DNA from 2 places in the Bordetella genomosp. 5 genome. Region 2 is predicted to be linked to the other one. Evidence: predicted binding sites of a transcription regulator. Region 2 holds the regulator's gene; the other holds the start of a gene.
What was found. Region 2 encodes NrdR, which represses ribonucleotide reductase genes. Its sites were predicted from a motif close to CACNANATNTNGTG; they were not measured.

Region 1: CAL25_RS23340 (ribonucleoside triphosphate reductase) is a predicted target of NrdR. The motif match lies at 8,091-8,104, and genes of this name have one in related genera.

The regions. Positions count from the first base shown of each region.
Region 1 covers NZ_NEVP01000017.1:49,648-64,599, forward strand. The annotation lists gene CAL25_RS23305 (nitrate reductase subunit alpha) at 1-1,743, shown strand, start outside; gene narH (nitrate reductase subunit beta) at 1,740-3,302, shown strand; gene narJ (nitrate reductase molybdenum cofactor assembly chaperone) at 3,318-3,968, shown strand; gene narI (respiratory nitrate reductase subunit gamma) at 3,985-4,668, shown strand; gene mobB (molybdopterin-guanine dinucleotide biosynthesis protein B) at 4,742-5,290, shown strand; gene CAL25_RS23330 (type IV pili methyl-accepting chemotaxis transducer N-terminal domain-containing protein) at 5,333-7,267, shown strand; gene CAL25_RS23335 (response regulator) at 7,276-7,956, shown strand; gene CAL25_RS23340 (ribonucleoside triphosphate reductase) at 8,141-10,132, shown strand; gene nrdD (anaerobic ribonucleoside-triphosphate reductase) at 10,187-10,372, shown strand; gene CAL25_RS23350 (anaerobic ribonucleoside-triphosphate reductase activating protein) at 10,338-11,033, shown strand; gene CAL25_RS23355 (NAD(P)H-dependent flavin oxidoreductase) at 11,110-12,261, shown strand; gene CAL25_RS23360 (GAF domain-containing protein) at 12,304-12,813, opposite strand; gene CAL25_RS23365 (Bug family tripartite tricarboxylate transporter substrate binding protein) at 12,810-13,781, opposite strand; gene CAL25_RS23370 (gamma-glutamyltransferase family protein) at 13,896-14,952, opposite strand, start outside.
Region 2 covers NZ_NEVP01000001.1:849,000-863,951, forward strand. The annotation lists gene CAL25_RS03915 (TRAP transporter substrate-binding protein) at 1-1,098, shown strand, start outside; gene rplM (50S ribosomal protein L13) at 1,449-1,877, shown strand; gene rpsI (30S ribosomal protein S9) at 1,887-2,279, shown strand; gene argC (N-acetyl-gamma-glutamyl-phosphate reductase) at 2,468-3,535, shown strand; gene CAL25_RS23980 (DUF6776 family protein) at 3,586-4,557, shown strand; gene erpA (iron-sulfur cluster insertion protein ErpA) at 4,646-5,017, shown strand; gene CAL25_RS03945 (anhydro-N-acetylmuramic acid kinase) at 5,285-6,508, opposite strand; gene CAL25_RS03950 (M23 family metallopeptidase) at 6,520-7,938, opposite strand; gene tyrS (tyrosine--tRNA ligase) at 8,245-9,474, shown strand; gene CAL25_RS03960 (YbhB/YbcL family Raf kinase inhibitor-like protein) at 9,505-10,161, shown strand; gene glyA (serine hydroxymethyltransferase) at 10,418-11,665, shown strand; gene nrdR (transcriptional regulator NrdR) at 11,810-12,289, shown strand; gene CAL25_RS03975 (GlxA family transcriptional regulator) at 12,317-13,324, opposite strand; gene CAL25_RS03980 (isochorismatase family protein) at 13,324-13,890, opposite strand; gene ribD (bifunctional diaminohydroxyphosphoribosylaminopyrimidine deaminase/5-amino-6-(5-phosphoribosylamino)uracil reductase RibD) at 14,105-14,952, shown strand, end outside.

The DNA of each region.
Region 1 (14,952 bases), on a different contig from region 2:
CTGGATGTGGTGGCGCAGGCCGAGGCCGAAGGCCGCGACCCCATCGCACACGCCGTCGAACAGCTCAAATCGGGCGCGCTGCGCATGTCGTGCGAAGACCCCGACGATCCGGCCAACTTCCCGCGCAACATGTTCGTGTGGCGCTCCAACATTCTCGGTTCCAGCGGCAAAGGCCACGAGTACTTCCTCAAGTATCTGCTGGGCACGCAAAGCGCGGTGCTGGGCGACGAGACCGACGCCATCCGCCCGGCCGAGGTCAACTATCGCGAAGACGCGGCCGAAGGCAAGCTCGACCTACTGACCGTGCTCGACTTCCGCATGAGCACCACCTGCCTTTACGGCGATATCGTGCTGCCCACCGCGACCTGGTACGAGAAGGACGACCTCAACACCTCCGACATGCATCCGTTCATTCATCCCTTGAGCGAAGCAGTACAGCCGCTGTGGGAGAGCAAGACGGATTGGGAGATCTACAAGCTGCTGGCCAAACGCTTCAGCGACATCGGCGGCCCCTATCTCGGCACCCGCCGCGACCTGGTGCTGACCCCGCTGATGCACGACACCCCGGGTGAACTGGGCCAGGCCTTCGAGCCGCGCGACTGGAAACAGGGCGAGTGCGATCTGCTGCCCGGCAAGACCGCGCCGTCCATGACCATCGTCGAACGCGACTACCGCGACATCTACCGCAAGTTCACGTCGGTGGGGCCGCTGCTCGACAAGCTCGGCAATGGCGGCAAGGGCATCAACTGGAACACCGAACACGAGGTGCACGAGCTCGGCGGCATCAACGGCAACGTCGCCGAAGCCGGCGTGAGCCAGGGCCGGCCGCGGCTGAACACCGCGATCGACTGCGCCGAGATGATTCTCACCTTCGCACCCGAGACCAATGGCCATGTGTCGGTCAAGGCCTGGGACGCGCTGGGCAAGATCACCGGGCGCGACCACACGCATCTGGCCGTGGGCCGCGAGCACGACAAGATCCGCTTCCGCGATGTGCAGGCGCAGCCGCGCAAGATCATCTCCGCGCCCACCTGGTCGGGGCTGGAGAGCGAAGAGGTCAGCTACAACGCCGGCTATACCAACGTGCACGAGCTCATCCCGTGGCGCACGCTGACCGGCCGCCAGCAGTTCTATCAAGACCATCGCTGGATGCTGGATTTCGGGGAAGGCTTCTGCGTCTACAAGCCCGCGATCGACACCAAGTCGGTGGCGCCGATGCTCGGCCGCCATCCGAATGGGCAGAAAGAGCTGGTGCTGAACTGGATCACGCCGCACCAGAAATGGGGCATCCACAGCACCTACTCCGACAACCTGCGCATGCTCACGCTGAGCCGCGGCGGCCCCCACGTATGGGTGTCCGAGGCCGAAGCCCGCGAAGCCGGCCTGGTCGACAACGATTGGGTCGAAGTCTTCAACGTCAACGGCACCCTGACCGCGCGCGTCGTCGTCAGCCAGCGCGTGCCGGTGGGCATGTGCCTGATGTACCACGCCCAGGAAAAGATCGTGAACGTGCCGGGCGCGGAAGTTAGCGGCAAGCGCGGCGGCATTCACAACTCCGTCACGCGCACGGTGCTCAAGCCCACGCACATGATCGGCGGCTATGCCCAGCTCGCTTACGGCTTCAACTACTACGGCACCGTGGGCAGCAACCGCGACGAGTTCGTGGTCCTGCGCAAGATGAACAAGGTCGACTGGCTCGAAGGCCCGCTGCCCACCGAATCCCTGGAAGAGAAGCAATCATGAAAGTACGCGCACAAATCGGCATGGTGCTGAATCTCGACAAATGCATCGGTTGCCACACCTGCTCGGTCACCTGCAAGAACGTCTGGACCAGCCGCGACGGCGTCGAGTACGCCTGGTTCAACAACGTCGAGACCAAGCCCGGCGTGGGCTACCCGCGCGAATGGGAAAACCAGGAGAAGTGGCAGGGCGGCTGGAAGCGCACCAAAGCCGGCAAGCTCGAACCGCGTCAGGGTGGCAAGCTGCGCATCCTGGCCAACATTTTCGCCAACCCCAACCTGCCGCAGATCGACGACTACTACGAGCCGTTCACCTACGACTACGAGCACCTGAAAAACGCGCCGCTGTCGCAGACGCCGCCCACCGCGCGCCCCGTCTCCGTCCTGACCGGCAAGAAGATGGACAAGATCGAGTGGGGCCCCAACTGGGAAGACGACCTCGGCGGCGAGTTCAGCGCGCGCAGCCGCGACCAGCTCTTCGATGGCGTGCAGAAGGAGATGTACTCGACCTTCGAGAACACCTTCATGATGTACCTGCCTCGTCTGTGCGAGCACTGTCTCAACCCCGCCTGTGTGGCCAGTTGCCCATCGGGCTCGGTCTACAAGCGCGAGGAAGACGGGATCGTGCTCGTGGATCAGGACAAGTGCCGGGGCTGGCGCATGTGCGTCTCGGGCTGCCCCTACAAGAAGATCTATTACAACTGGCAGACCGGCAAGGCCGAGAAATGCACGTTCTGCTATCCGCGCATCGAGGCGGGCCAACCCACCGTGTGCTCGGAGACCTGCGTGGGCCGCATCCGTTATCTGGGCGTGATGCTGTACGACGCCGACCGCATCGAACAGGCCGCGGCCGTCGAGGATGTACAGGATCTCTACCAGTCGCAGCTCGACATTTTTCTCGACCCGAACTCGCCCGACGTGATCGCCGCCGCGCGTGAGCAGGGCATCCCCGAGTCGTGGCTGGAGGCCGCGCGCAACTCGCCGGTCTACAAGATGGCGATGGAATGGCGTGTCGCGTTCCCGCTGCACCCCGAGTACCGCACCCTGCCGATGGTCTGGTACATCCCGCCGCTGTCGCCGATCCAGACCGCGGCCGAATCGGGCCAGATGCCGGTGCGCACGCTCGGCGAGAGCGCGATGATTCCCGATGTGTCGAGCCTGCGCATTCCGGTTCGCTACCTGGCCAACCTGCTCACCGCAGGCAAGGAAGAGCCCGTCGTCCAGGCGCTCGAACGCATGCTCGCCATGCGTGCCTACAAGCGCTCGGAAACCGTGTTCGGCCGCAAGGACACCGCGTTGCTCGAACAGGTGGGCCTAACCGACGCGCTGGTGCAGGACATGTACCGCATCCTCGCGCTGGCCAATTACGAGGATCGCTTCGTCGTGCCGTCCAGCCACAAGGAACTGGCCGAAGACAGCTTCAACGAAAAGGGCAGCTGCGGCTTCACGTTCGGCAACGGCTGCTCGGGCGGCACCTCCGAGGGCACGCTGTTCGGGCGCAAGCCGCAGGGCAGCGAGATCTTCATCGAGATGCCCAAGTCCCGCAAGAAAGCCACTGCCTGATCCCGGAGCCGCATCATGAGCCTTTATCGCATTCTCTCCGCCCTGCTGTGCTATCCCGAGCAGGACTTGCTGGACGCGCTGCCCGAGTTTCCCGCCGCGCTCGCCGGTGAGCCGCTGGCCGCCGACATGCTGACACCGCTGACCGACTACCTGGCCAGCGCCAGCCTGATCGAGCTGCAGGAAAACTACGTCGCCACGTTCGACCGCAATCGCTCGCATTCGCTGCACCTGTTCGAACATGTGCACGGCGAAAGCCGCGACCGTGGCCAGGCCATGGTCGACCTGCTGCAAACCTACCAGCAGCACGGCTATGAGCCGGCCGCGGCCGAGCTGCCCGACCACGTGCCGCTGTTTCTCGAGTTTCTCGGCGTGATCGAGCCCGCGCTGGCGCAGTCGCTGCTCGACGATGCCATCCATGTGCTCGCCGCGATCGGCGCGCGGCTGGCGCGCGACGGCAGCGCCTACGCCGTCGTGTTCGGGGTGCTGCGCGAGCGCGCCACCGTCACGCCGCGCGAGCAGACCGAACCGCCCGTGCGCGACATGGACGAGGCCATGGAAACCTTCGGCGCCGGTCCCGACGGCATCGAGCCGCTGCTGCGCCAGCACGCCATGGGCGGCGGCGTCCACCCAATCCAGTTCCATCCGCGCGGCGCGGCGCGCCGCTGACGCACGGGAGCACGCAATGAGCAACCTGAACCAATTCCTTTTCGGCATCTACCCCTACATCGCCCTCACCGTGTTCCTGCTGGGCAGCCTGGTGCGCTTCGAGCGCGAGCAGTACACCTGGAAGAGCGACAGCTCGCAGATGCTGCAGCGCGGCCAGCTGCGGCTCGGCAGCATCCTGTTCCACGTCGGCATCCTCGGGCTCTTCTTCGGTCACCTCGTGGGCCTGCTGACGCCGGTGGCCGTATGGGACTTTCTGGGCGTGAGCCACAGCTTCAAGCAGGGCGTGGCCATGGTGGCCGGCGGCATCATGGGCGTCCTGTGTCTGGCGGGCCTGCTGATCCTCATTCATCGTCGCCTGACGCACCCTCGCATCGCACGCACCACGCGCTTCGGCGACAAGCTGCTGCTGGCCTGGCTGCTCGTCACGCTGCTCCTGGGTCTGTCGACCATCGTGGTGTCGGCGGGCCACATGGACGGCGAAATGATGGTGAGCCTGATGACCTGGGCCCAGCACATCGTCACGTTCCGCGGCGACGCCGCCAGCCACGTGGCCGAGGCGCCCTTCCTGTTCAAGGCGCACCTCTTCATGGGCCTGTCGCTGTTCGTGATCTTCCCGTTCACCCGCCTGGTGCATGTCTGGAGCGGCTTCGCTTCCGTGACTTACCTGGGCCGCGCGTGGCAGCTGGTGCGGCCGCGCTGATGGCCTGGCGCAGGCGCGGCCAGCGCGCCGCGACCTGCGCACGGCTTCCTTCATCCGAATTTCGGAGTCATCCATGCAACACGTACTGGGCATTGCCGGCCGCTCCGGCAGCGGCAAGACCACCTTGATCGAGGCCATGCTGCCGCTTCTGCAGGGCTGGGGTATACGCACCAGTGTGATCAAGCACAGCCACCACGACTTCCCCATCGAGCCCGCCGGCAAGGACAGCGCACGCTTTCGCGCGGCGGGGGCCGAGGAGGTGATGGTCGCCTCGCCCTATCGCATCGCGCTGGTGCATGAACTGCGCGGCCAGGGCGAGCCCGCCCTGGAAGACCAGCTGGCGCGGCTGGCGCCGGTCGATCTGGTGCTGGTCGAGGGCTTCAAGAACGCCGACATTCCGCGCATCGAGGTGCATCGGCCGGCGCTGGGCCTGCCGCCGCTCTACCCGCACGACGCCGGCTTCATCGCCGTGGCGAGCGACACCATGCTGCCCACCACCCTGCCCGTGCTGCCGTTGAGCGATCCGGCGCGCATCGCGCTCTTCGTCTGCGCCTCGCTGGGTCTGTTGCGTCACGATCGCAGCGCCGCAGCGACTACACTGGAAAGCCTGAGCCCTGCCTGAGTCCCGTGCGCTCCGCATCCCGCGGGGCGGGACGGCATATTCATGAATCCGCTTTCCAAGTCCGAACCGCGCGCCCTGCCCTTGCCGCGTCATCGCCTTTCCACGCGCATCGTGGCCAGCTCGCTCATCGCGCTCGTGGTCGTGCTGGCGATGGTGGGATGGACGCTGTGGCTGTCGTGGCAGCTCGAAGGCGCGGGGGCCGCAATCAACGACACCGGCAGCCTGCGCATGCACGCCAACCGCGTGGGCCTGGAGCTGGTGCACACGCAGGACGGTCGGCCCGCCGACCCGGCGGCCCGGGTCGAGCTGATGGACCAGACCATTGCGCTGCTGGCCCGGGGCAACCCGGCGCGGCCCATCTTCATCCCCAACGATCCGGACATCCGCCGCCATTGGGCCGACGTGGAGCACTATTGGCACGACGTCATGCGGCCGGCCGCGTTCGAGGCGATCCGTGCGCGCGAAGCCGACCCCTATCTCGCCACGCTGCAGGGCTTCGTGAGCAAGGCCGATACGCTCGTGCGCATGATCGAACAGGACAACGCACGCAAGACCACCCTGCTGCGCCTGTCGCAGGGGGTGCTCGCCGCCATCAGCATCGCCGGCACGCTGGCGATGGTCTACCTGCTCTACCTGTGGATCATCTCGCCGCTGCTGCGCCTGCACAGTGGCCTGCGGCGCATGGCGTCGCGCGACTTCAGCGTGCGGCTGCCGATCGAAACCAACGATGAATTCGGCGTCGTGGCGCACGGCTTCAACCGCATGGCGGGCGAGATTCAAGACCTCTACAGCGATCTCGAGAAGCGCGTCGACGAGAAGACGCGCCAACTCGCCGCGCAGCATCGCGACATCAGCACGCTCTACGACGTGGCGGCATTCCTGAACCAGCCCAATGATGTCGAGACCCTGTGCGACGGCTTTCTGCGGCGCGTGATGCAGCAGGTCGGCGCGACCGGCGCCAGCGTGCGCAGCCTGGACCCCGACAACGGTCAGGTCAATCTGATGCACGCCATCGGACTGGGCGCCGACCTCGCCGCGGCAGAACACTGCATGCCCGTGGACGACTGCCATTGCGGCCAGGCCACCCTGATGCCTCAGGCCAGCGTCGTACACGACTTCCGCTACGCGCCGCCCGCCAGCGGCCCCGACTGCCGGCAGGCGGGCTTTGCCAGCGTGGCCGTCTTTCGCATCGAAGCGGGCGCCACCGTGTTCGGCTCTTACTCGCTGCACTTCGACACGCCACGCACGTTGGCCGACTCGGAGCGCCGCTTGCTCGAAACGCTCGGGCAGCATCTCGGCGTCGCACTGGAAAACCGGCGGCTTGGCGCGCAGGCCAGCCAGCTCGCCGTGGTACAGGAGCGCGGGCTCATGGCGCAGGGCCTGCATGACAGCCTGGCCCAGGGCCTGAACTTCATGAATCTGCAGTTGCAGATGCTCGACGACGCCGTGCGGCGCGGCGACACCGCCGAAGTGGACGAGATCCTGCCACTGCTGCACACCGGTCTGGACGAAAGCTACAAAGACGTGCGCGAGTTGCTCAGCAACTTTCGCACGCGCCTCACGGGTGGCGACCTGCAGGCGGCGATCAAGGACACCGTGGCGCGCTTTCGCCGCCAGACAGGCATCGAGACGACGCTCGACATCGGCCCGGCACGCAGCGCGCCGCTCTCACCCGATTCGCAGCTGCAGATTCTGTTCATCCTGCAGGAGGCCCTGTCGAACGTGCGCAAACACGCCGAGGCGAGCCGCGTGTCGGTTACCGTGGTAAACGATCGCGACTTCACGCTCGAGATCGCGGACGACGGCATCGGCTTCGACACCGGCGACGTGGCCGGCCGCGGCGACGCGCACATCGGGCTGCACATCATGCATGAGCGCTCGGCGCGCATGAACGCCGTGATAAAACTCGACTCCCGGCCCGGCCAGGGCACCCGCATCACCGTGACGCTGCCCGGCAGCGAGCGCGCTCCCCTCTGATCCCGTTTATGCCGATCCGCATTCTCCTCGTCGACGACCACACCCTGTTCCGCTCCGGCGTGCGCCTGCTGCTGCAGCGCCAGCCCGATTTCGTGGTGGTGGCCGAGGCCGGCGATGGCGTCGAAGGCCTCAAGCGCGCCAAGGAGCTGCAGCCCGATGTCATTCTGCTCGACCTGAATCTGCCCGGCCTGTCGGGTCTCGAAACCCTGCAGTTGCTGGCTCAGGATCTGCCCACCTGTGCGGTGATCATTCTCACGGTGTCGGAAGAAGGCGAAGAGCTGGCCCAGGCCTTGCGCGACGGCGCTCGCGGCTTTCTCGTGAAAAACATCGACGCGGAGGCGCTCACCACCGCGATCCGGCGTGCGGCGGCCGGCGAATCGGTCATCGCGCCGAGCATGACCGGCAAGCTCGTCGATCAGTTCCGCGTACAGGCGAGCGCCGCCGGCGCTCATGCACCGGCCGGCACGGCCGCCGCGCCCGTGGGCCGGCATCGCCTCACCGCTCGCGAGATGCAGATCATCCAGTACCTGGCTCGGGGCGACAGCAACAAGACCATCGCTCGCGAACTCGATGTGAGCGAAAGCACCGTCAAGATCCACGTGCAGAACGTGCTCAAGAAGCTCAACCTCACCAGCCGCGTGCAGGTCGCGGTGTATGCCGTGGAGCACGGGCTGAACGGCGAGGGCTGACGCGGCGGCGCACCGGCGGACCGGCGCACCGGCGGACCAGCACAACGGCCTGCCGCGTTCGCGATGACCGTATCGACGCCCTTTGATGCAGGTCAACCTGGCGCGTGCAACGGCGCGTCGGCAGGGGTCTTGATCACCATATGTAGTGATAGAGTTCTTCGAACCAACTACATCTGGTGGCGCAATGAAGATCGAGCATATCCGCAAGCGCGATGGCCGCAATGCCGCGTTCGAACCCGGCAAGATCGCCGCCGCCATTGCCGCCGCCGGCCGCAGCACCGATGAGTTCGATCAGGACACCGCGCAGCGACTGGCCGGGCACGTGGTGGCCCGGCTGGCGGACACGCCGCTGCCCGATGTCGAAACCATCCAGAATCACGTCGAAGAAGCACTCGTGCGCGCGGGTCACTGGCGCACGGCGCGCGCCTACATCGTGTATCGCGAGCAACACGCCAGGCTGCGTTCGCTGCGGCACACGCTGGTCGATGTCGAGAGCGCGATGGAGGAATATCTCGATCAGCGCGACTGGCGCGTCAACGCCAATGCCAACCAGGGCTACAGCCTGGGCGGTCTGATCCTCAATGTCGCGGGCAAGGTCACGGCCAACTACTGGCTCTCGAGCGTGTATGCCCCGGAAGCCGGCCAGGCGCATCGCGACGGCGATCTGCACATTCACGACCTCGACATGCTGAGCGGCTATTGCGCCGGCTGGTCGCTGCGTCAGCTGCTGGTCGAGGGCTTCAACGGCATACCGGGCAAGGTCGAGTCACGCCCCGCACGCCATATGTCGGCCGCGATCGGGCAGATTGTGAATTTCCTGGGCACCCTGCAGAACGAATGGGCCGGCGCGCAGGCATTCAGCTCCTTCGATACCTACATGGCCCCGTTCGTGCGACGCGATGCGATGAGCTATGAGGCGGTGCGCCAGTGCATGCAGGAGCTCATCTACAACCTCAACGTCCCGAGCCGCTGGGGCACCCAGACGCCCTTCACCAACCTGACCTTCGACTGGACCTGCCCGGCCGACCTGCGCGAGCAGATTCCGTACGTGGGCGGCGAGGAGATGCCGTTCGCCTACGGCGATCTGCAGGCCGAGATGGACATGATCAATCGCGCCTACATCGAGGTCATGATGCAGGGCGACGCCAAGGGCCGCGTATTCACCTTCCCGATCCCGACCTACAACATCACGCCGGATTTCGACTGGGACCATCCCAACACCACGCTGCTGTTCGAAATGACCGCGCGCTACGGTCTGCCGTACTTCCAGAATTTCTTGAACTCGGATCTCGAGCCGCACATGGTGCGCTCGATGTGCTGCCGTCTGCAGCTCGATCTGCGCGAGCTGCTCAAGCGCGGCAACGGCCTGTTCGGCTCGGCCGAGCAGACCGGCTCGGTCGGTGTGGTCACCATCAACTGCGCGCGGCTCGGCTATCTGCATCGTGGCGACGAACCCGCCCTGCTGGCGCGTCTCGACCACCTGATGATGCTGGGCCGCGACGTGCTCGAGACCAAGCGCAAAGTCGTGCAGCGCTACATCGATCAGGGCTTGTATCCCTATACCCGCCGCTATCTCGGCACGCTGCGCAATCACTTCAGCACCCTCGGCATGAACGGCATCAACGAAATGGTGCGCAACTTCACGAGCGACGCCGACGACCTCACCACGCCCGCGGGTCACGCCCTCGCAGTACGGCTGCTCGACCACGTGCGCCTGCGCATGACCGAGTTCCAGGAAGAGACGGGGCATTTATACAACCTCGAGGCCACGCCCGCCGAAGGCACGACCTACCGTTTCGCACGCGAAGACCGCAAGCGCTATCCGGCCATCCTGCAGGCCGGCACGCCCGCGCAGCCCTACTACACCAACTCCAGCCAGCTTCCGGTCGGGCATACCGACGATCCGTTCGAAGCGCTGGCGTTGCAGGAAGAGCTGCAAGGCAAGTACACCGGCGGCACGGTGCTGCACCTCTACATGAACGAAGCCGTGTCTTCCGCCGACGCCTGCCGCGAGCTGGTGCGGCGGGCGCTCACCAACTTCCGCCTGCCCTACATCACCGTCACGCCGACCTTCTCGATCTGCCCGGTGCACGGCTATCTGCCGGGCCATCACGAGTTCTGCCCCAAGTGCGACGGCGAATTGCTGGCCCGCCAATCGGCGTGCTGCGCCGCCTGAGCGCCCCCCCCCGCGCGGGCAGGCCGCCCGCCTTCATCCGCAAGGAGTCATGACATGCAGACCCTCACCACCCTCATCCCGGCCGGCACCGGCAATGCGCCCGTGCTCGACGACAGCCAGCGCGTGCGCTGCGAAGTCTGGACCCGCGTCATGGGCTATCACCGTCCCGTCACGTCGTTCAACACCGGCAAGCAAGGCGAGTTCAATGAGCGCCGCTTCTTCACCGAACAGCGCGGCTGATCCGCCCGCCGTGGGCGGGCTCACGCGCTTCTCCACGGTCGACTGGCCCGGCACGCTCGCGGCCGTCGTCTTCATTTCCGGCTGCCCCTGGCGCTGCCACTACTGCCACAACGCCGAGCTGCAACAGCGCGCCGCCCCCTATGCGTGGGACGACGTGAGGGCCTTTCTGGGCACGCGGCGCGGCCTGCTCGACGGGGTGGTGTTCAGCGGCGGCGAGCCGCTCTCCGAGCCCCGCCTGGGCGAGCTGGCGGGCGAGACCCGCGCGCTGGGCTTTCGCCTGGGGCTGCACACGGCAGGCATCTACCCGCGCCGTTTCGCCGAACTGCTGCCGCGGCTCGACTGGGTCGGGTTCGACATCAAGGCCGACGACGCCGGATACGACAGCATCACCGGCCGGCGCGGCTCCGCCCGGCCCGCGCGGGACTGCCTGGACCGGCTCCTCGCTTTCGACACGGCATTCGAATGCCGCATCACCTGGCATCCGGACTGGCTGCCCGAAACCCGGCTGCTGGCCCTGGCTGCCTCGCTTTCGCAGCGTGGCGTGCGCCGGTTCGCCGTCCAGAACGCGCGCCACGATGCCCAGCATCGGCCCGTGTCGCGCCTGAGCAGCGCCACCGAAGCGGCCCTGCATCCACTGTTCGATTCTTTCAGCGTGCGATGACACCGCATCGACACGCCTCGCTCGTTTCCTTTCCGGACGCCTCGCGTCCGCTACCCCTTTCCAGGGAAGGCACATCATGACTTGGTTGAAACCGCTCGTCCTTGCAGGTCGCGACCTGCTGCCCATCGTCCAGGGAGGCATGGGGGTGGGCATCTCGGCGCATCGCCTCGCCGGCGCCGTGGCCGGCCAGAACGGCGTCGGCACGATCGCCAGCGTCGACCTGCGCCACCATCACCCCGATCTCGTCGAGCGCACCGAACGCAGCCGCGACCGCGAGCTCATCGACGCCGCCAACCGCGAAGCGCTCGACCGTGAGGTGCGCGCCGCGCTCGCGCTGGCGCAAGGCCGTGGACTGATCGCCGTGAACGTCATGAAAGCCGTGCGCGACCATCCCGGCCTGGTGCGCCAGGCCTGCGAAAGCGGCGCCCACGCGATCGTGATGGGCGCGGGCCTGCCGATGGACCTGCCCGAAATGACGGCCGACCACCCCGACGTGGCGCTCGTTCCGATCCTGTCCGAAGCGCGCGGGGTCTCGGCCGTGCTCAAAAAATGGATGAAGAAAGGCCGCATGGCAGCCGCCGTGGTGATCGAACATCCGGGCCACGCCGGCGGCCACCTGGGCGCGGCACGGATCGATGATCTGCATGACGAACGCTTCGATTTCGGCAAGGTGCTTGCCGGCTGCCGGCAGGTGTTCGCCGACCTGCAACTGGGCCGCGACGCGCCCAAGATCATCCTGGCCGGCGGCGTGGGCAGCCATGAGCAGGTGCGCCACTGGCTCGGCGAGGGCGCCGACGGCATTCAGGTCGGCACGGCATTCGCCGTCACCGAAGAGTGCGATGCGCACGAGAATTTCAAGCGCGTGCTGATCGACGCGGAGCCCGAGCAGCTGCTGGAGTTCACCAGCGTGGCCGGCCTGCCCGCGCGCGCCGTCGGCACACCGTGGCTCACCCGCTACCTCAAGCAGGAGGAAACGCTGCAGGCCAACACGCGCAACGATCCGCGCCGCTGCAGCCAGCGCATGGACTGCCTGACGCAATGCGGCCTGCGCGACGGCATCGCGCGCTTCGGCCAGTTCTGCATCGACCTGAAGCTGGCCGCAGCCCTGCGCGGCGAAGTCAGCAAGGGGCTATTCTTCCGCGGCGCCTCGCGCCTGCCGTTCGGTAACGCGGTGCGCTCGGTACGCGAGCTGATGGACTATCTGCTGCACGGCCACGTGCCGGCCTGATCCACGACGACCCCCTGTCGTTGCGCACGCAACGACACGGGATCAGCCCTGTGCCGCGAGATAGGCGGGCACGCACATGGCGGCGGCGAGCCGCGCCATGTGTACGTGCGATGCCTGCACGGTCTCGTGCGCCATCAGGAAATTGAGCGTGCCCACGCAGCGCCCGCCCTGGACGACCGGCACATTGATCACCGATTGCAGCCCGAGCCGGGCGATGGCGTCGTGGTCGTCGAAGAAGGCACGGATCGCGTCCACGCCCTCCCCCACGAAGATCTCGTGATCCCGCAGCACGCGCTGTCCCCACGGCGTGCCGGCCTTCTCTTTGCTGCCGCCCGGCGGATACGCCTGCGGGTTGGAGCTGTACAGGCGCACCACCCGCATGGCGTCCACGTCCACGCGGTTCGCCGTGCACAGCCGGTGCGCGAGCACCGTGCCGGCATAGGCGTCCACGGCGGCGAACACGGCCGCCATGTCGGCCGCCGCGTGGGCCGCGGTGAGGCGGTCCAGCGCGGCGAGCGCCGCCGGCGAGTCGAGCAGCGCGACCTGGCTCATTCCGCGGTGATCCCGAGTTCTTTGATGAGCTTGCCGTACTTGTCGGCATCGGCCGCGAGCAGCTTGCCGAATTGCTCCGGCGTGGTGTCCATGAGCACGACGCCCATGTCATTCATCTTCTTGATCACGTCCGGGCGCTTCAGGATGCGGTTGATCTCCTGGTTCAGGCGCTGCGTGAGCTCGGCGGGCATGCCGGCCGGACCGAACGCGCCGTACCAGACCGCGAGCTCGTAACCCGGCAGCGTCTCGGCGACGGTCGGCACCTCGGGCAGCAGCGGCGAGCGCTCGCCTTCGGTCACGGCCAGCAGCCTCAGCTTGCCGCTCTGCACGTGAGGCAGGGTCTGGGTGCCGGCGCTGAAGAGCAGCTGCGTGCGGCCCGCCACGGTATCGAGCACGGCCGGCGCGCCGCCGCGATACGGCACGTGCATCATCTTCACGCCAGCGGCCTTCTCGAACAGCACCGCGCTCAGGTGATTGGTCGAGCCCTGACCCGCGGAGGCGTACGCGATGGCGTCGGGATTGGCCTTGGCGTAGGCAACGAGCTCCTTGACCGTCTTGGCGGGCACGTCGGGGTGCACCACCATCGTGTTGGTCACCAGCGCCAGCTCCGCGATCGGCGTGAAATCCTTCACGCCATCGAACGGCATGTTGTTGTAGAGCGCCTGGTTCATGGTGTGGGTGCTCATCGAGCCCACCAGCAGGGTGTAGCCGTCCGGCTTGGCGCGGGCCACATAGGTCGAACCGATATTGCCCGAGGCGCCCGAGCGGTTTTCCACCACCACCGGCTGCCCGAGCGATTGGGTCAGGCCTTCGGACAGCATGCGCGCCAGGATGTCGGTGGATCCGCCCGCGGCCCACGGCACGATGATGGTGATGGGCTTCTCGGGCCAGGCGGCCTGAGCGGCGGGTGCGGCGAGCGCGAAGCCCAGCACGGCTCCGGCGAAAAGTTTCTTGAACGGCAATGGCATGGTGTTTACCCCTTGTGTGTGGACCGGTCGTCGCGCCGGCTGAATTGAAATCGTGAATCGGTGATGCTGAAGACGCGGTGGCGCCGGCCTGATGTGCCGGCCGACCCGCCGATCTCAGCGGCCTACCGCGTACCCCTGCATGCCGCGCGGATTCGCGCCGGCCTTGAGCAGCCAGCCGCCGCCGGCGCGCGTTTCGCGCGTGCACGCGCTGATGCGGCCTTCGGACCAGGACGCCCCCACCACCAGCTCGTGACCCGCCGCGCGCAACGCCTCCTGCGTGGCCGCAGGCAGGCGCGATTCGACGGTGAGGCGATTGAGGGTGATGGCACGCGGCCAGAACGATCCCGGAAAATGATCGATGTGCCACGACGGCGCATCGATCGCCGCCTGCAGATTGAGCCCCGCGGCGTGACGCAGCAGGAACGACACCGTCCATTGATCCTGCTGATCGCCGCCCGGCGTGCCGAACGCCATGTAGGGCTGGCCGTCACGCAGCGCCAGACCCGGCGACAGCGTGGTCGAGGGGCGCTTGCCGGGCGCCAGAGTGCCCGGCAGTCCGTGGTCCAGCCAGGTCATCTGCAGGCGCGTGGTCAGCGAGAAACCCAGGCCCGGCACCACCGGACTCGACGACAGCCAGCCGCCCGACGGCGTGGCGGCCACCATGTTGCCGTGGCGATCCACCACGTCGATCTGGCAGGTATCGCCGACGAAGATCTCGCGCGCGGCCCACTCGGTCACGGGCGGCAGCGCCGCGAAGGTCGGCTCACCGACGCCGTAGCGCGTGTCCGCCTGCGCCAGCGTGCGCGTGGCGGCCTGCAGGTCCGGCAGGCGGGGTACCCGCCCACCCGGATTGCCCGGCCGCAGCATCGTGCTCGCCTGCCGGCCGATCTGCGCGGCGCGGCTGCGCGCGTAGTCGGTGGAGAGCAGCTCCTGCACCGGCACGTCGACGAAGTCGGGGTCGCCATACCAGGCGCAGCGGTCCGCGAAGGCGAGCTTCGCGGCCTCCGCCACGCGGTGCACGAACTCGAACGAATCCGGCGCCAGGCCGGACATATCGAGTTCGCGCAGGATGGCAAGCTGCTGCAGATGCACGGGCCCTTGCGACCATGCGCCGCACTTGGCCACCGTGTAACGCCCGTAGTCCAGCGTCACCGGCTCGTCGTAGCTCGCC
Region 2 (14,952 bases):
CAACGTCGTTCGTTCTTGAAGAAGGCCGGTCTCGGCGCAGTCGCCGGGAGCGCGGCCGTCGCCGCACCCGTTTTCGCCCAGGAAATGCCCGCCCTCAACTGGCGCCTGGCTTCCAGTTTCTCGCGCAGCCTGGACACGCTCTATGGCACCGGAGAAATCTTCTGCAAGTACGTCAATGAAGCGACGGGCGGCAAGTTCAACATCCGTCAGTTCCCGGGCGGCGAAATCGTCCCCGCGCTGCAGGTGTTCGACGCCGTGTCGAACAACACCATCGAGTGCGGCCACACGGTCTCGTACTACTACTACGGCAAGGATCCGGCGCTGTGCTTCGACTCCGCCGTGCCGTTCGGTCTGAACGCGCGCCAGATGAACGCCTGGATGTTCGATGGCGATGGCATGAAGCTCACGCGTGAGATGTTCAAGCCGCACAAGATCGTCAACCTGCCGATGGGCAACACCGGCGTGCAGATGGGCGGCTGGTATCGCAAGGAAATCAAGACCGTCGAAGACCTGAAGGGTCTGAAGATGCGCACCGCGGGCTTCGCCGGCGAAGTGCTGTCGCGCATGGGCGTGATTCCCCAGCAGATCGCCGGTGGCGATATCTACCCCTCGCTCGAGAAGGGCACGCTGGACGCCGTCGAGTTCGTGGGTCCGTACGACGACGAGAAGCTCGGCTTCAACAAGGTCGCCAAGTACTACTACTACCCGGGATGGTGGGAAGGCGGTCCGCAGGTCTCGCTGTACCTGAACGAAGGCGCCTGGGGCTCGCTGCCCAAGAATTACCAGGCGATCGTCGAGGCCGCCAGCCGCGTGGCCCACGTGGCCATGACCTCGCGCTACGACGCCCTGAACGCCGCCGCGCTGCGCCGCCTGATCGCCGGTGGCGCCGAGCTGCGTGCGTTCCCGCGCGCCGTGATGGATGCGTCGTTCGCGGCCGCCGAGACCGTCTACGGCGAGTTTTCGGCCAAGGATCCCAAGTTCAAGGCCCTCTACGACAACTACATGGGCTTCCGCGACGAGCTGCTGCCCTGGTTCCGTCTGGCCGAAGGCTCCTACGACCAGTATCTGGGCGTGGCGCTGGCCGCCCGCCGCAAGTAAGGCGGCGTCCCCCGGCGCAGGGCGCGCGTTCCCGGCGGGATTCCCCGGGGCACGCGCCGCCCGCCGGCGCGGCGGTCGGGGTTTTGTGGCCCGCCCGCAACGCCGTGCCCGGTGGATCCTCCCGACGCACTATGCAACCCCGGCCTCGCGCCGGGGTTTGCACATTTTTTGAGCAATCATGCTATGATCGTCGGCTTCCCTTAGTTTGACTTCCTACACGGGCGGGTAATAACGCTTAGGCGGGGGGCAAAAGTACCGCGCAAGACACACCCTTCTTCAGATGGGGCCTTGCCGGATTTGGGAAGACATCCCAGGCAAATCGTTGCCGGGAAAACTTTTAAGGAACCATCATGAAGACCTTTGTGGCCAAGCCGCATGAAGTCAAGCGTGACTGGTTTGTGATCGACGCCAAGGGCAAGGTCCTCGGTCGTGTGGCCAGCGAAGTCGCACACCGTCTGCGTGGCAAGCACAAACCTGAATTCACGCCGCACGTTGATACCGGCGATTACATCGTCATCATCAACGCATCCGATATCGTCGTGACCGGTACGAAGGCGAAGGACAAGAAGTACTTCCGCCACACCACGTACCCGGGCGGTATCCGCGAAACGAACTTCGAGAAAATGCAAGAGCGTTTTCCCGGTCGTGCGATCCAGAAGGCCGTCAAGGGCATGCTGCCCAAGGGTCCGCTGGGCTACGCCATGATCAAGAAACTCAAGGTGTACGCCGGTGCCGAGCATCCGCACACCGCCCAGCAGCCGAAGCCGCTGGATTTCTAAGGAAACGCCATGATCGGTAACTGGAACTACGGAACCGGCCGTCGCAAGACCTCGGTGGCTCGTGTTTTCGTCAAGAAGGGCACTGGCAAGATCATCGTCAACGGCAAGCCCGTCGACGAGTTCTTCGCTCGTGAAACCGGCCGCATGGTCGTGCGTCAACCGCTGGAACTCACCGGCCTGACCGAGTCGTTCGACATCAAAGTCAACGTCCACGGCGGCGGCGAAACCGGCCAGGCTGGCGCGATTCGTCACGGCATCACCCGTGCGCTGATCGACTACGACGCGACGCTCAAGCCCGCGCTGTCGCAAGCCGGCTTCGTGACCCGTGATGCGCGTGAAGTCGAACGTAAGAAGGTCGGCTTCCGCAAGGCACGTCGGCGCAAGCAGTTCAGCAAGCGCTAATGTCCCCCAGAAAGGCCGCGAAAGCGGCCTTTTTGTTTATGGCCCGCGCGCGGCGTGGGGGTATTTTTTCTCGGGAACCTCGCGCTACACGCACGGTCGGATACCGATCGACGACATAAAGGTGGTCACCGCCGCCAGCGTCCGTTTCCTGAGCGATACAATCGTTCTACGTTTTACGGAACCTCACCATGGCCCAAGCTTCGAACTCCCGCATCAAGGTCGGCATCGTCGGCGGCACCGGTTACACCGGCGTCGAGCTGCTGCGCCTCCTGTCGCAACACCCCAATGTGGAATTGACCGCCATCACGTCCCGCAAGGAAGACGGGTTGCCGGTGGCCGACATGTATCCGAACCTGCGCGGCCGCGTGAATCTGGCCTTCTCGGCGCCCGAGAAAGCCACGCTGACCGACTGTGACGTGGTCTTCTTCGCCACGCCGCACGGCGTCGCGATGGCCCAGGCCCAGGAACTCACCGCGGCTGGCACGCGCGTGATCGATCTGGCCGCCGATTTCCGCCTGCAGGACACCGCGGTGTTCGAGCGTTGGTACAAGATGCCGCACAGCTGCCCCGATATCCTGGCGCAGCAGTCCGCCTACGGCCTGGTCGAGCTCAACCGCGAGGCCATCTCGCGCGCCAAGGTCATCGGCAATCCCGGTTGCTACCCCACCACCGTGCTGCTGGGCCTCGCCCCGCTGGTCGAGGGCGGCAAGAAGCTGGTCGACACCCAGACCCTGATCGCAGACTGCAAGTCGGGCGTGTCGGGCGCCGGCCGCAAGGCCGAAGTCGGCTCGCTCTTCTCCGAAGCCAGCGACAATTTCAAGGCCTACGGCGTGGCCGGTCACCGCCATCACCCCGAGATCGTCGAGCAGCTCGAGAAGCTGGCCGGCGGCAAGGTGGGTCTGACCTTCGTGCCGCACCTGGTGCCGATGATCCGTGGCATGTTCTCCACGATCTACGCGCGCATCCTGCCGGAAGCCCGCGACACCGATTTCCAGGCCCTGTTCGAGGCGCGTTACGCCGACGAGCGTTTTGTCGACGTCATGCCCGCGGGCAGCCAGCCCGAGACGCGTTCCGTGCGTGCCTCCAATAACCTGCGCATCGCGGTGCAGCGTCCGGGCAACGGCGACCAGCTGATTGTGCTCGTGGTCCAGGACAACCTGGTCAAGGGCGCGGCCGGCCAGGCCGTCCAGAACATGAACCTGATGTTCGGCCTGTCCGAATCGCTGGGGCTGGACCAGGTTGCCATTCTTCCCTGACCCAGGCCGTCGGGCGGGCCTCAGGGCCCGTCCTGCGCCCGTGCAGCACCATGTCTGATCCCGCAGCTCCCGTGCCTCCCGCGCCCGCCTCTGGTGGGCGCCTGGGGCGCTGGCTGGCGGCCGGCCTGGTCGTTGCCTCGGCGCTCGCGATCGGCGCCATGGTCGGCTATCGCTACGGTGCCGCGCAACCGCTGCCCGAGGGCACGGTCGTGCTCACCCAGACCCAGCTGGCGGCGCACGAGCAGGCACTCACCCAGCGCGAGACCGAGCTGCGCTTTCTGCGGGCGCAGCTCGACACCGCCGATGGCGAAATCGCCGTCGAACGTGCTGCGCGCCTGGAGCTCGAGACCCAGCTGCGGCAGGCCCAGGCCGACGTCGGTCGTGGTCGTGACCAGCTGGCCTTTTATGAACAATTGCTGCCGCCCGGGCCGGCCGGCTCGCTCGATATCCGTGGCGCCGAGTTCGTGCGCGAGGGGGCGGGCCTGCGTTACCGGGTGCTGATGATGCGCAGTGGCCGCAGCGAGACCCCGTTCCAGGGCGAGCTGCGCTTCGAGGCCGCCGGTCTGCTCGACGGCGCGACGGTCAGCGTGTCGCTGGCGCCGCTGCAGGTCGCGGCCAGCGAAAACACCACGGTGCCCTCCGTGCCGGTCAATGGCGGCGCGGCCATCGTATCGCCCGCCGCCACGGCGGCCTCCGGATCGGAAGGGGCGGCCGCGAAGCCGCCCGCCGACAAGGCGGCTGCCGCTGCCGCCGCGGACGCATCCGCGCCGCTGGCGTCCGCCGCGACGGGTGCCGCACCGTCGGCCACCGTGCCGGCGCTGACCGGCAATGGTCTGTCCCCCGAAGCGGCCGCTGCCGTCGCCAAGGCCTCGGACGGTCCGTTCGATCTGCATTTCGACCAGTATCAACGCAGTCAGGGCGTGTTGGCGGTGCCGCCCGGATTTGTCCCCGAAGCCATTACCGTCAGCGTGCTGGAAAACGGCACCGTACGCGCCACCCGCACCGTCAAGCTCGAATTTTGAATCCGCTTGACGGCTGCGCTATAGTGAATCATCTGCGCGGGGATTCCCGCCTTCCGTATATGGCCCCGTTGCGGCCAGGAGTGTAATCATGAACGCTGTCACCGAAACCGTCGACCTGCAAGAAGCACCGCCGACGCCGCTGGTCTTTACCGACTCTGCAGCCGCCAAGGTCAAAGACCTGCTGCTCGAAGAAGGCAACCCCGATCTCAAACTGCGCGTGTTCGTGCAGGGCGGCGGCTGTTCGGGCTTCCAGTACGGCTTCACGTTCGACGAAGTCGTCAACGAAGACGACACCGTCCTCGACAAGGAAGGCGTGCAGCTGCTGGTCGATCCGATGAGCTTCCAATATCTAGTGGGCGCCGAGATCGACTACAAAGAAGACATCGAAGGCGCGCAGTTCGTGATTCGCAACCCGAACGCCACCACCACCTGCGGCTGCGGTTCGTCGTTCTCGGTCTGAGCACGCATCGCCCCAGCAAAAAGGCCTCCCTCGGGAGGCCTTTTTCATGCCCGCATGGAAATACTGCAGTCTGATCGGAGGAGGGCGCGCCGGTTCGTCCTGCGTGCCTGAGTGCCGGCGATTTGGTTGCGTGCGCAACGATTGCGCGTGCGTATACGGCTGCGTGTGCGGCTGCGTGTGCGTATGCGTGTGCTTGTGCGTGTGCGAGTCGTGAGAAGTACGAGAGCAAGTGCGTGGCCGCGTGCCTTGCGCGGCCGTGCGCGCGGCTCAGCGCGGATAGAGCGCGCCCAGCACGCGCGCGGCGCGAGCGCCGGTCACTTCGGGCACGGCGGCGGGCAGCCGGTCCACGTGCATGCGCGCCAGCCAGGCAAACGCCATGGCCTCGACCCACTGTGCCGGCACGCCCGCCGTGTCGGTGGCCGCCACGGGCAGGCGCAGCACCGAGGCCAGCTCCTGCATCAGCCCGCCATTGCGCGCGCCACCACCACACACGAGCACGTCCTGCACCGCCACGCCCTGCACGGCGATGGCGTCGGCGACCGTGCGCGCCGTCAGTCGCTGCAGCGTGGCCTGAACGTCTTCGGGGCGCAGCGGCGTGCCGCGATAACTGGCGAGCCGGGTTTCGATCCAGCGCAGGCCGAACAGATCGCGGCCGGTGGATTTGGGGGCGGGCAACGCGAACCAGGGTTCGCTGTCGATGAGGTGCGCGAGCAGCGGTTCGGACACCCGGCCGAGCGCGGCCCAGCGGCCGTCGGCGTCGTAGGGCAGGCCGGTGTGCTGCAGACACCAGGCGTCGAGCAGCACGTTGGCGGGGCCCGTGTCGAAGCCGCGCGGGGCGCGCCCCGGTTCGAGCAACGTGACGTTGGCAATGCCGCCGAGATTGAGCACCGCGCGCGGCTGCGCGCCACCGAACATCGCCGCATGAAACGGCGGCACCAGCGGCGCGCCCTGGCCGCCCGCGGCCACGTCGCGGCTGCGGAAATCGGCCACCACGTCGATACCGCTGAGCTCCGCGAGCAGGGCGGGGGCGTTGAGCTGGATGGTGTAGCCCAGCTCGGGCCGGTGCCGCACGGTCTGGCCATGCGCGCCGATCGCCGTCACGTCGGCCGGTGCCAGCGCGGCCGACAGCAGCAGATCGTGGCAGACCTGCGCATAGACGCGCGCCAGTTCGTTGGCGGCCAGGCTGGCCTGAGCCAGCTCGTCGGGTCCGCTGGTGTTGAGCGCCATCAGGGCGCTGCGCAATGCATCGCCCAGCGGCGCGCTCGCGGTCGCCAGCATCACCGGCGTACAGAGGCCCGGCGTGGCGACGCCCGGCGTGGCGACACTCGGCGCAGAGACGCCCCGCGTGGCAACGCCCGGCGCCTCACCCGCGCCCGCTGGATCGAGCCGCAGCAGCACGCCGTCGACACCATCCATGCTGGTGCCGGACATCAGGCCGATGAAAAAACGGCCCGGCAGTTTGCTGCGCGGGCCGTTGGTATGTTTGCTCATGAGCGTACGGCTCAGCGGGCGGCCACGCTGGTGGTCGCTTCGGGAAGCGTGGTCTGGAGCTGGGTCAGCAGCTGGATCTGCTGCTTGTAGGGCTCCACGGCCTTGGCGAAGGCGCGGGCCTCGGAAGGCTCCAGCGTGCGCGCCACCGGCAAATCGACCGACAGCGGATCGATCGGCTGGTTGTCGACGCGGAATTCGTAGTGCAGGTGCGGACCGGTGGCCCAGCCCGTCGAGCCCACGTAGCCGACCAGTTCGCCCTGGGCGATCTTGTCGCCCTTCTTCAGGCCCGGCGCGATGCGGCTCTGGTGCGCGTAGAGCGTGGAGAACTTGCCGTGGTGCTTCACGATCACGACGTTGCCGTAGCCGTTCTGCCAGCCGGCGAAATCGACGGTGCCATCGGCCGTGCTGTGGATCGGCGTGCCGGTCGGGGCGGCGTAGTCGACGCCCTTGTGGCCGGTCCAGGTGCGATGGATCGGATGCATGCGCATGCCGAAGGTCGAGCTGATCCGGGTGAACTTGAGGGCGGTGCGCAGGAACGCGCCGCGCAGGCTGGTGCCGTCGAAGTCGTAGTAGGAGCCCGACTTGTTGTCGGCGCTGAACCAGACGGCGCTGTAGGTCTTGCCGCCGTTGATGAACTCGACCGCCAGCAGGCGGCCCGCGCCGGCGTAGCGGCCATCATGCGAACGCGTTTCGTAGACCACGCGGAACTGGTCGCCCTGGCGCAGATCGCGCAGGAAGTCGATCTTGGCGCTCAGGATGTCGGCCATCTGCAGCGTGATCGAATCCGGGATGCCGGCGGCGTCGGTGGCGCCGAACAGCGACGAGCGGATCGTGCCCACGGCCACGCGGGTCTGGAGTTCGGTGTTTTCGGTGAGCTCTTCGGCCTTGAAGCCCGTGCCGGCCGGCTCGACCTGCAGCATCTTGGTGTAGACCTGGCCGCCGGTTTCGTTGCCGGGGGTGTGGATGTAGCGCAGCCACACCAGCTTGCCGTCGGTATCGGTGGCGGCCTGCACGGCACGGCCCGGGTACAGCTTGTAGATGCTGCGCGCGCTGGCGTCGTGCGTGAGGAAGGCCTGCAGACCGTTTTCGCTGATCTCGAGACGCTGCAGCACGGCGGCGAGGGTGTCGCCGGAGCGGATGCGGGTTTCGCTGATGTAGGGGGCGTCGACGGCCGGGGTTTCGCTGATCTGGACCTGGCTCGATTCGAGCGGCAGTTCGCTGTTGATCAGGCGCATCGGCGGCAGGCTGGCGTGATCGGGCTGCTGCACCATGCCGAGCGCGGCGGCGCCAGCAAACAGGCCCAATGCCGAGACGACGAGGGTGCGTCGCACAAGGGCGGCGCCGCGGGAGGAAGGTTCAGCGCGAGAGGCGAACAGGGTGGCAACTTTACGTCGGAAGCTGCTCACCAGGCTGTTGGGGCCACGATTCATCGTGATTCAGACCTTGAGGTGGCGTCGAGTGCAAGTTACGGTTGCACGCGGCCTCCCCCTGACGGCCTGCGGGCCGGAGGCAGGAATACGCCGCGCGGCGCATCTTGGTACAAACGGCAATAGGTGACAGATGATCGACGGGATGGGGGCCACCCTGCCGATCCAGGCGACAACGGCCACGAACATGACAGTTGCGTATGATTAGGGCAGTATCCTAGCCGATTCAGCTAGAATTTTCGACTAATTTCCTCACTTTTTACACCTTTTGTGCCGCGCGCCGACCCGGCACAACCGGCTGGAACCATCATGTCGCACCCCGAAGCCCCCATCACTCCCGAAGTCGAAGCCGATCTGCGCATTGCGCGCCGTGGTTGCGACGAGCTCCTGGTCGAATCCGAGTTTGCCAAGAAGCTCGCCCGCAGCCGCGCGACCGGGGTGCCGCTGCGCATCAAGCTGGGCCTGGACCCGACGGCGCCCGACATCCATCTCGGCCACACCGTCGTGCTCAACAAGATGCGCCAGCTCCAGGATCTCGGTCACGAGGTGATCTTCCTGATCGGCGATTTCACCTCGACCATCGGCGATCCGAGCGGCCGCAACACCACCCGTCCGCCGCTCACGCGCGAGCAGATCGAGCACAATGCCAAGACCTACTACGCGCAGGCCAGCATGGTGCTGGATCCGGCCCGCACCGAGATCCGCTACAACTCCGAATGGTGCGACCCGCTCGGTGCGCGCGGCATGATCCAGCTGGCCTCGCGCTACACCGTGGCGCGCATGATGGAGCGTGAAGACTTCACCAAGCGCTTCAAGGGTGGCGTGTCGATCGCGGTGCACGAGTTCCTGTACCCGCTGCTGCAGGGCTACGACTCGGTGGCGCTCAAGTCCGACCTCGAGCTCGGCGGCACCGACCAGAAGTTCAACCTGCTGGTCGGACGCGAGCTGCAAAAGGAATACGGCCAGGAGCCGCAGTGCATCCTGACCATGCCGCTGCTGGTGGGCACCGACGGCGTCGAGAAGATGTCCAAGTCCAAGGGCAACTACATCGGCATCTCCGAGTCGCCCGATTCGATGTTCGGCAAGCTGATGTCGATCTCCGACACGCTGATGTGGCGCTACTTCGAGCTGCTGTCGTTCCGCTCGCTCGAAGACATCGCCGCGCTCAAGGCCGAGATCGACGGCGGCCGCAATCCGCGCGACGCCAAGGTGGCACTGGCCCAGGAAATCATCACCCGCTTCCATTCCGCCGCGGCGGCCGAGGGCGCGCTGGCGTCGTTCGAAGCGCGCTTCCGTGACGGCGCGATCCCCGACGACATTCCCGAGGTCAACGTGGCCGGCGCGCCGATGGGCATTCTGCGCGTGCTGCGCGAGGCCGGTCTGGTGGCGTCGAGCTCCGAAGCCCAGCGCAATGTCGAGCAGGGCGGCGTGCGCGTGAACGGCGATCGCGTCGAAGACAAATCGTTGCAATTGGCCGCCGGCACCTATGTCGTGCAGGTGGGCAAACGCAAGTTCGCGCGTGTTACCTTGGCAGGGTAGGAATTCTTCGCATTTCTCCAGGAGTACGCCATGAAACTTGCGAGCTTGTCTTTCTCCGATAACGAGTCGATTCCCGAGCGCTACGCCTTCGGCAAGATCGATGCGCAATCGCACGTCGCTCTGGCCGACAACTACAACCCGCAGTTTTCCTGGGACGATGTGCCGCAGGGCACGCAGTCGTTCGCGCTGATCTGCCACGATCCCGATGTGCCGACCAAGCCGGACGACGTGAATCAGGAAGGCCGCACCGTGCCGGCCACCCTGCCGCGCGCCGACTTCTTCCATTGGGTGCTGATCGATCTTTCGCCGGAGATGCGCGAGATCGATGAGGGCGCGTTCTCGAGCGGCATTTCGCCGCGCGGCAAGGGCGGCCCGCTGGCGCCGCTCGACGCCCGCCAGGGCCTGAACGACTACACCGGCTGGTTCGCGGCCGACCACGACATGAGCGGCGAGTATTTCGGCTACGACGGCCCGTGCCCGCCCTGGAACGACGAGATCGTCCATCGCTACGTGTTCACGCTGTACGCGCTGGATGTCCCGTCGCTCAAGCTGCAGGGTTCGTTCACGGGCGCCGACGCGCTCAAGGCGATTCAGGGCCATGTGCTGGCGCAGGCGCATCTCACCGGCACCTACACGCTGAACCCCGAGCTGGCCCCGCGCCAGATCGGCGCCACCACGGCGTCGTGATCGTTTCGGCGGGGCGCCGAGCGCGCCCCGCGCCTCCCGGCCGCCGCACGGCGCGGCTTTTTGGGGGCTCAGCATGAGGCGCTCTCATGCTGTCATGAAAAAACTTCTCTTCGCGCGCAGATGACGGCGCGTTGGTTACATATACCGCGATCTTGACCACACACGGGTGGCGCGGCACGGGTATACCCGGTCGGCGCGGGGTACACTAACGCTCATTGCTTAACCCCCGCATTCTTCACCGTTCCAGGAACCTCCCATGTTTGACCGCAAGCTCACCCTCGACAAGGTGGATCCCGACCTCTGGGCCGCGATTCAGAAAGAAGACGTCCGCCAGGAGCAGCACATCGAGCTGATCGCCTCGGAAAACTACGCCAGCCCGGCCGTGATGCAGGCCCAGGGTACGCAGCTCACCAACAAGTACGCCGAAGGTTATCCGGGCAAGCGCTACTACGGTGGTTGCGAGTACGTGGACGTCGTCGAGCAGCTCGCGATCGATCGCCTGAAGGAACTCTTCGGTGCCGAGGCCGCCAACGTGCAGCCCAACTCCGGCTCGCAGGCCAACCAGGGCGTGTACATGGCCGTCCTGAAGCCGGGCGACACCGTGCTGGGCATGAGCCTGGCCGAGGGGGGCCACCTCACGCATGGCGCATCGGTCAATGCCTCGGGCAAGCTCTACAACTTCCTGCCCTACGGCCTCGACGAAAACGAAGTGCTGAACTACGCGCAGGTCGAGCAGCTGGCCAAGGAACACAAGCCCAAGCTGATCGTGGCGGGTGCCTCGGCCTACGCCCTGCACATCGACTTCGAACGCATGGGCCGCATCGCCCGTGAAAACGGCGCGCTGTTCATGGTCGACATCGCGCACTACGCCGGTCTGGTCGCCGGTGGCCAATATCCCAACCCGGTCCCGCACGCCGACTTCGTCACCTCGACCACGCACAAGTCGCTGCGCGGCCCGCGTGGCGGCGTCATCATGATGAAGGCCGAGTTCGAGAAGGCCGTCAATTCGGCCATCTTCCCGGGTATCCAGGGCGGTCCGCTGATGCACGTCATCGCCGGCAAGGCCGTGGCCTTCAAGGAAGCGCTGTCGCCCGAGTTCAAGGACTACGCCGCTCAGGTCGTGAAGAACGCCAAGGTGCTGGCCGACACGCTGGTCAAGCGGGGTCTGCGCATCGTGTCGGGCAAGACCGAAAGCCACGTGATGCTGGTCGACCTGCGTCCCAAGGGCATCACCGGCAAGGAAGCCGAAGCGGTGCTGGGCGAAGCCCACATCACGGTCAACAAGAACGCCATCCCGAACGATCCGGAAAAGCCTTTCGTGACCAGCGGCATCCGCCTGGGCACGCCGGCCATGACCACCCGTGGCTTCAAGGAAGCCGAGGCGGAAGCCACGGCCAACCTGATCGCCGACGTGCTGGACAACCCGCGCGACGAGGCCAACATCGCCGCCGTGCGCGCGCGCGTCAACGAGCTGACCGCGCGTCTGCCCGTCTACAGCAAGTAAGCACCGGCATGGGCGGGCCTGGCTCCCCATGACAGACAGGCCCCGGCATGCCGGGGCCTGTTCATTTGCCTCATCCATTTTTTTCCGGGTGGCCGGGGCGCTGCTTTATTACAATATGCGGAACACAGGTACGGGGGAGAGCTGATGAAGTGTCCTTTCTGCGGCAACGCCGATACGCAGGTGGTCGACAGCCGCGTATCGGAAGAGGGCGACACCATACGTCGCCGGCGCCGCTGCCTGTCCTGTGACAAGCGCTTCACCACCTACGAACGCGTCGAACTGGCCATGCCTTCCGTGGTCAAGCGCGACGGCAACCGCACCGAATACGATGCGCGCAAGCTGCGCGGCAGCCTCTCGCTGGCGCTGCGCAAGCGTCCGGTCAGCACCGAAGAGCTCGACGGCGCCGTCACCCGCATCGAAGAAACCCTGCTCGCCAGCGGGGTCCGCGAGATCCCGAGCGAGAAGATCGGCGAGCTGGTCATGAACGAGCTCAAGCGGCTCGACAAGGTCGCCTACGTGCGATTCGCGTCGGTCTACAAGAGCTTCGAAGACATCGGCGAATTCGTCGAGGCCATTCGCGAGATGCAGGGCCCGCGGCCGCCGAACAAGCTCCGCAAGGACTGAGCGCGCAGCGCCGCAACAACTGAGCGCTCAGTGCCGCAAGGGCGGCATCGCCGGGTCCGCCGCGTCGGCCAGGGCCTCGGTGCGCAGCGCGCCCGGCGGCGCCGACTCATAGCGGCGCCACACGCGGCGCAGGTGGTGGGCCGAACTGAATCCCGCCTGTTGCGCCACCCGCTCCATGCCGTGCCGCGTCTGGCTCAGCAGCGTGCGCGCCAGCGCCAGCCTGACCCGATAAAGATAGTCCATGGGCGTGCAGCCCGCGTGCTCGGCGAAGAGCCGCGCCAGGTGGCGCGCGCTGGTATGAGCCTGCCGCGCCAGCGTCGTCGCGGTCCAGTCGGCGGCCGGATTGCGCAGCACGGCATCCTGCACGCGATGTACGCCGGGATGCAGGTGATTGCGGTGATCCAGCCACGGCGAGATCGCGGGGTCGTCGCCCGCGCGGCGCAGATAAACCACCATGTCGCGCGCCACAGCGCTCGCCACGCGCGGATCCGTCACGCGCGCGACCAGATGCAGCGCGAGGTCGATGCCGGCGGTGATGCCGGCGCTGGTCCAGATCGGGCCGTCCTGTACGAAGATGCGGTTTTCGAGCACGCGGGCGCTGGGTTCCATCGCGCTCAGGCTCGCCACGCAGCTGTGATGCGTGGTGCAGGCGCGATCGCGCAGCAGTCCGGCGGCCGCGGCGACCAGCGCGCCCGCGCATACGGTGACGAGTTCGAATCCATCCGCCGGCATGCGCACGCGCAGCCAGTCGAGCACGGCCCGCGTGGCCGGCGCCTCCAGATCGTAGGCGCGGTCGACCACGCCGCTCAGGACCACCAGGGCATTGGCGGGCAGGCTTTGCGGCAAGGGCTGCAGCCCCGACAGGTTGAGCCCCGGCAGGCCGGTGCCGAGCTCGGGCGTGGGGGCGCAGTAGTGCACCTCGAAGCTGCCGGGCACGAGCTTGTTGGCGACGCGCAGCGCCTCCGCCGGCCCGGCGAGGTCGAGCAGAACGATGCCCTCGAGCACGATGAAGACCACCGGCACGGAGCTCGGCATCAACGGCTCCCGGCCTCGGCGGCCGACACGACGGCGGCGAAGCGCCCTTCGAGCACGAGCGCCGTGTGGTCGCGCAGCGCCGCGGCCGAATAGACCCGGCCGTCGCGCGCGGTCATGGGAAACGTCAGCGTCGCGTCGAGGGCGTAGCGCACCTTGAGGCCCGAGTCGCTCGCATGGCGCGCCGTGGTCTCGCAGCATTGCTCGGTGCGGATGCCCGTGATGATGACTTCCTGGATGCCGGCTTCGGTCAGCCATTGCGACAGCGCCGTGCCCTGCGCGTCGAGAGCGTACAGCGCCGAGTGCACCGTTTTGTGAAACACCGGGGCGTCGGGTACCCGCAGGCCGTCGAGCGTGCGCACGTGCCCGCTGGCGGGGTCGAACGGGCCCGGCGTGCCGCCGCCTTTCTGCACATGGAAGATCTGCACGATGGCGTGGCCGTGGCGCTCGGCGGCGTCGATGAGCGACTGCGTGGCGGCCAGGAACGCCGGCACTTCGGTGTCGTCCCAATACGGACGCGTGCGGAACGATTCCTGGATGTCGATGAGCAACAGAGCGGTGGTGGGCATGAGTGGTCCGGAGAGAGAGGGTTTGCGGGCAAACCGGGGTGATGTGGACGCCATTATGAGCCGCGGGCGGCCGTCTGGGCAGGCGCCGGGCGGACCGGGGGCGGACCAAAACAGACATGCGGGAAAGCCAGGATCCGGCACCGTCAGCGCGCCGTCAGGGCGGTGTCAGCTTGACGCCGCTTCCGGCTGCGCACCGGCATACAATCCGGGGGACATGATCATCGCAACGAACCCCGACGTGGACGTCTCCCGGCCGCAAGATTCGACCTATATGCGCCACGCGCTCGCGCTGGCGCGCGCCGTGCTCTACACCACGTCGCCCAACCCCCGGGTGGGCTGCGTGATCGTGCGAGACGGGCGGGTGATCGGCGAAGGCGCCACCCAGCCCCCGGGCGGTCCGCATGCCGAGGTGATGGCCTTGCGTGCGGCGGCGGCCGCCGGCGAGACCGTCGCGGGCGCCACCGTCTACGTCACCCTCGAACCCTGCTCGCACCATGGCCGCACGCCGCCCTGCGTCGACGCGCTGGTGGCCGCGGCGCCGGCTCGCGTGGTGGTCGCCATGGGCGATCCGAATCCGCGCGTCAACGGCGCAGGCTACGCGCGGCTGCGCGCCGCCGGCATCGAGGTCTGCACGGGGGTGGGCGAGGCAGAGGCGCTCGAACTCAACGCCGGCTTCGTTGCGCGCATGAGCCGCGGCACGCCGTGGGCCTGGATGAAGATGGCCGCCTCGCTGGACGGCCGCAGCGCGCTGCACAACGGCATTTCGCAATGGATCACGGGCGACGCAGCCCGGGCCGACGGACATCACTGGCGGGCCCGCGCCGATCTGGTCCTGACCGGCATGGGCACCGTCACGAAAGACGATCCGCTGCTCAACGTGCGCGCGGTCGAGACCGCCCGCCCGCCGCGCAAGGCCGTGGTCGACGCCACCCTGTCGATCTCGCCGCAGGCCAGGCTCTTCGACGGCACCGAGGTGCTGATTTTCACGGCGGCCCCCGCGCCCGGCCGCGCGGCGGCGCTCGCCGACCGCAATGCACGCGTGATCGCGCTGCCCGACGCGCG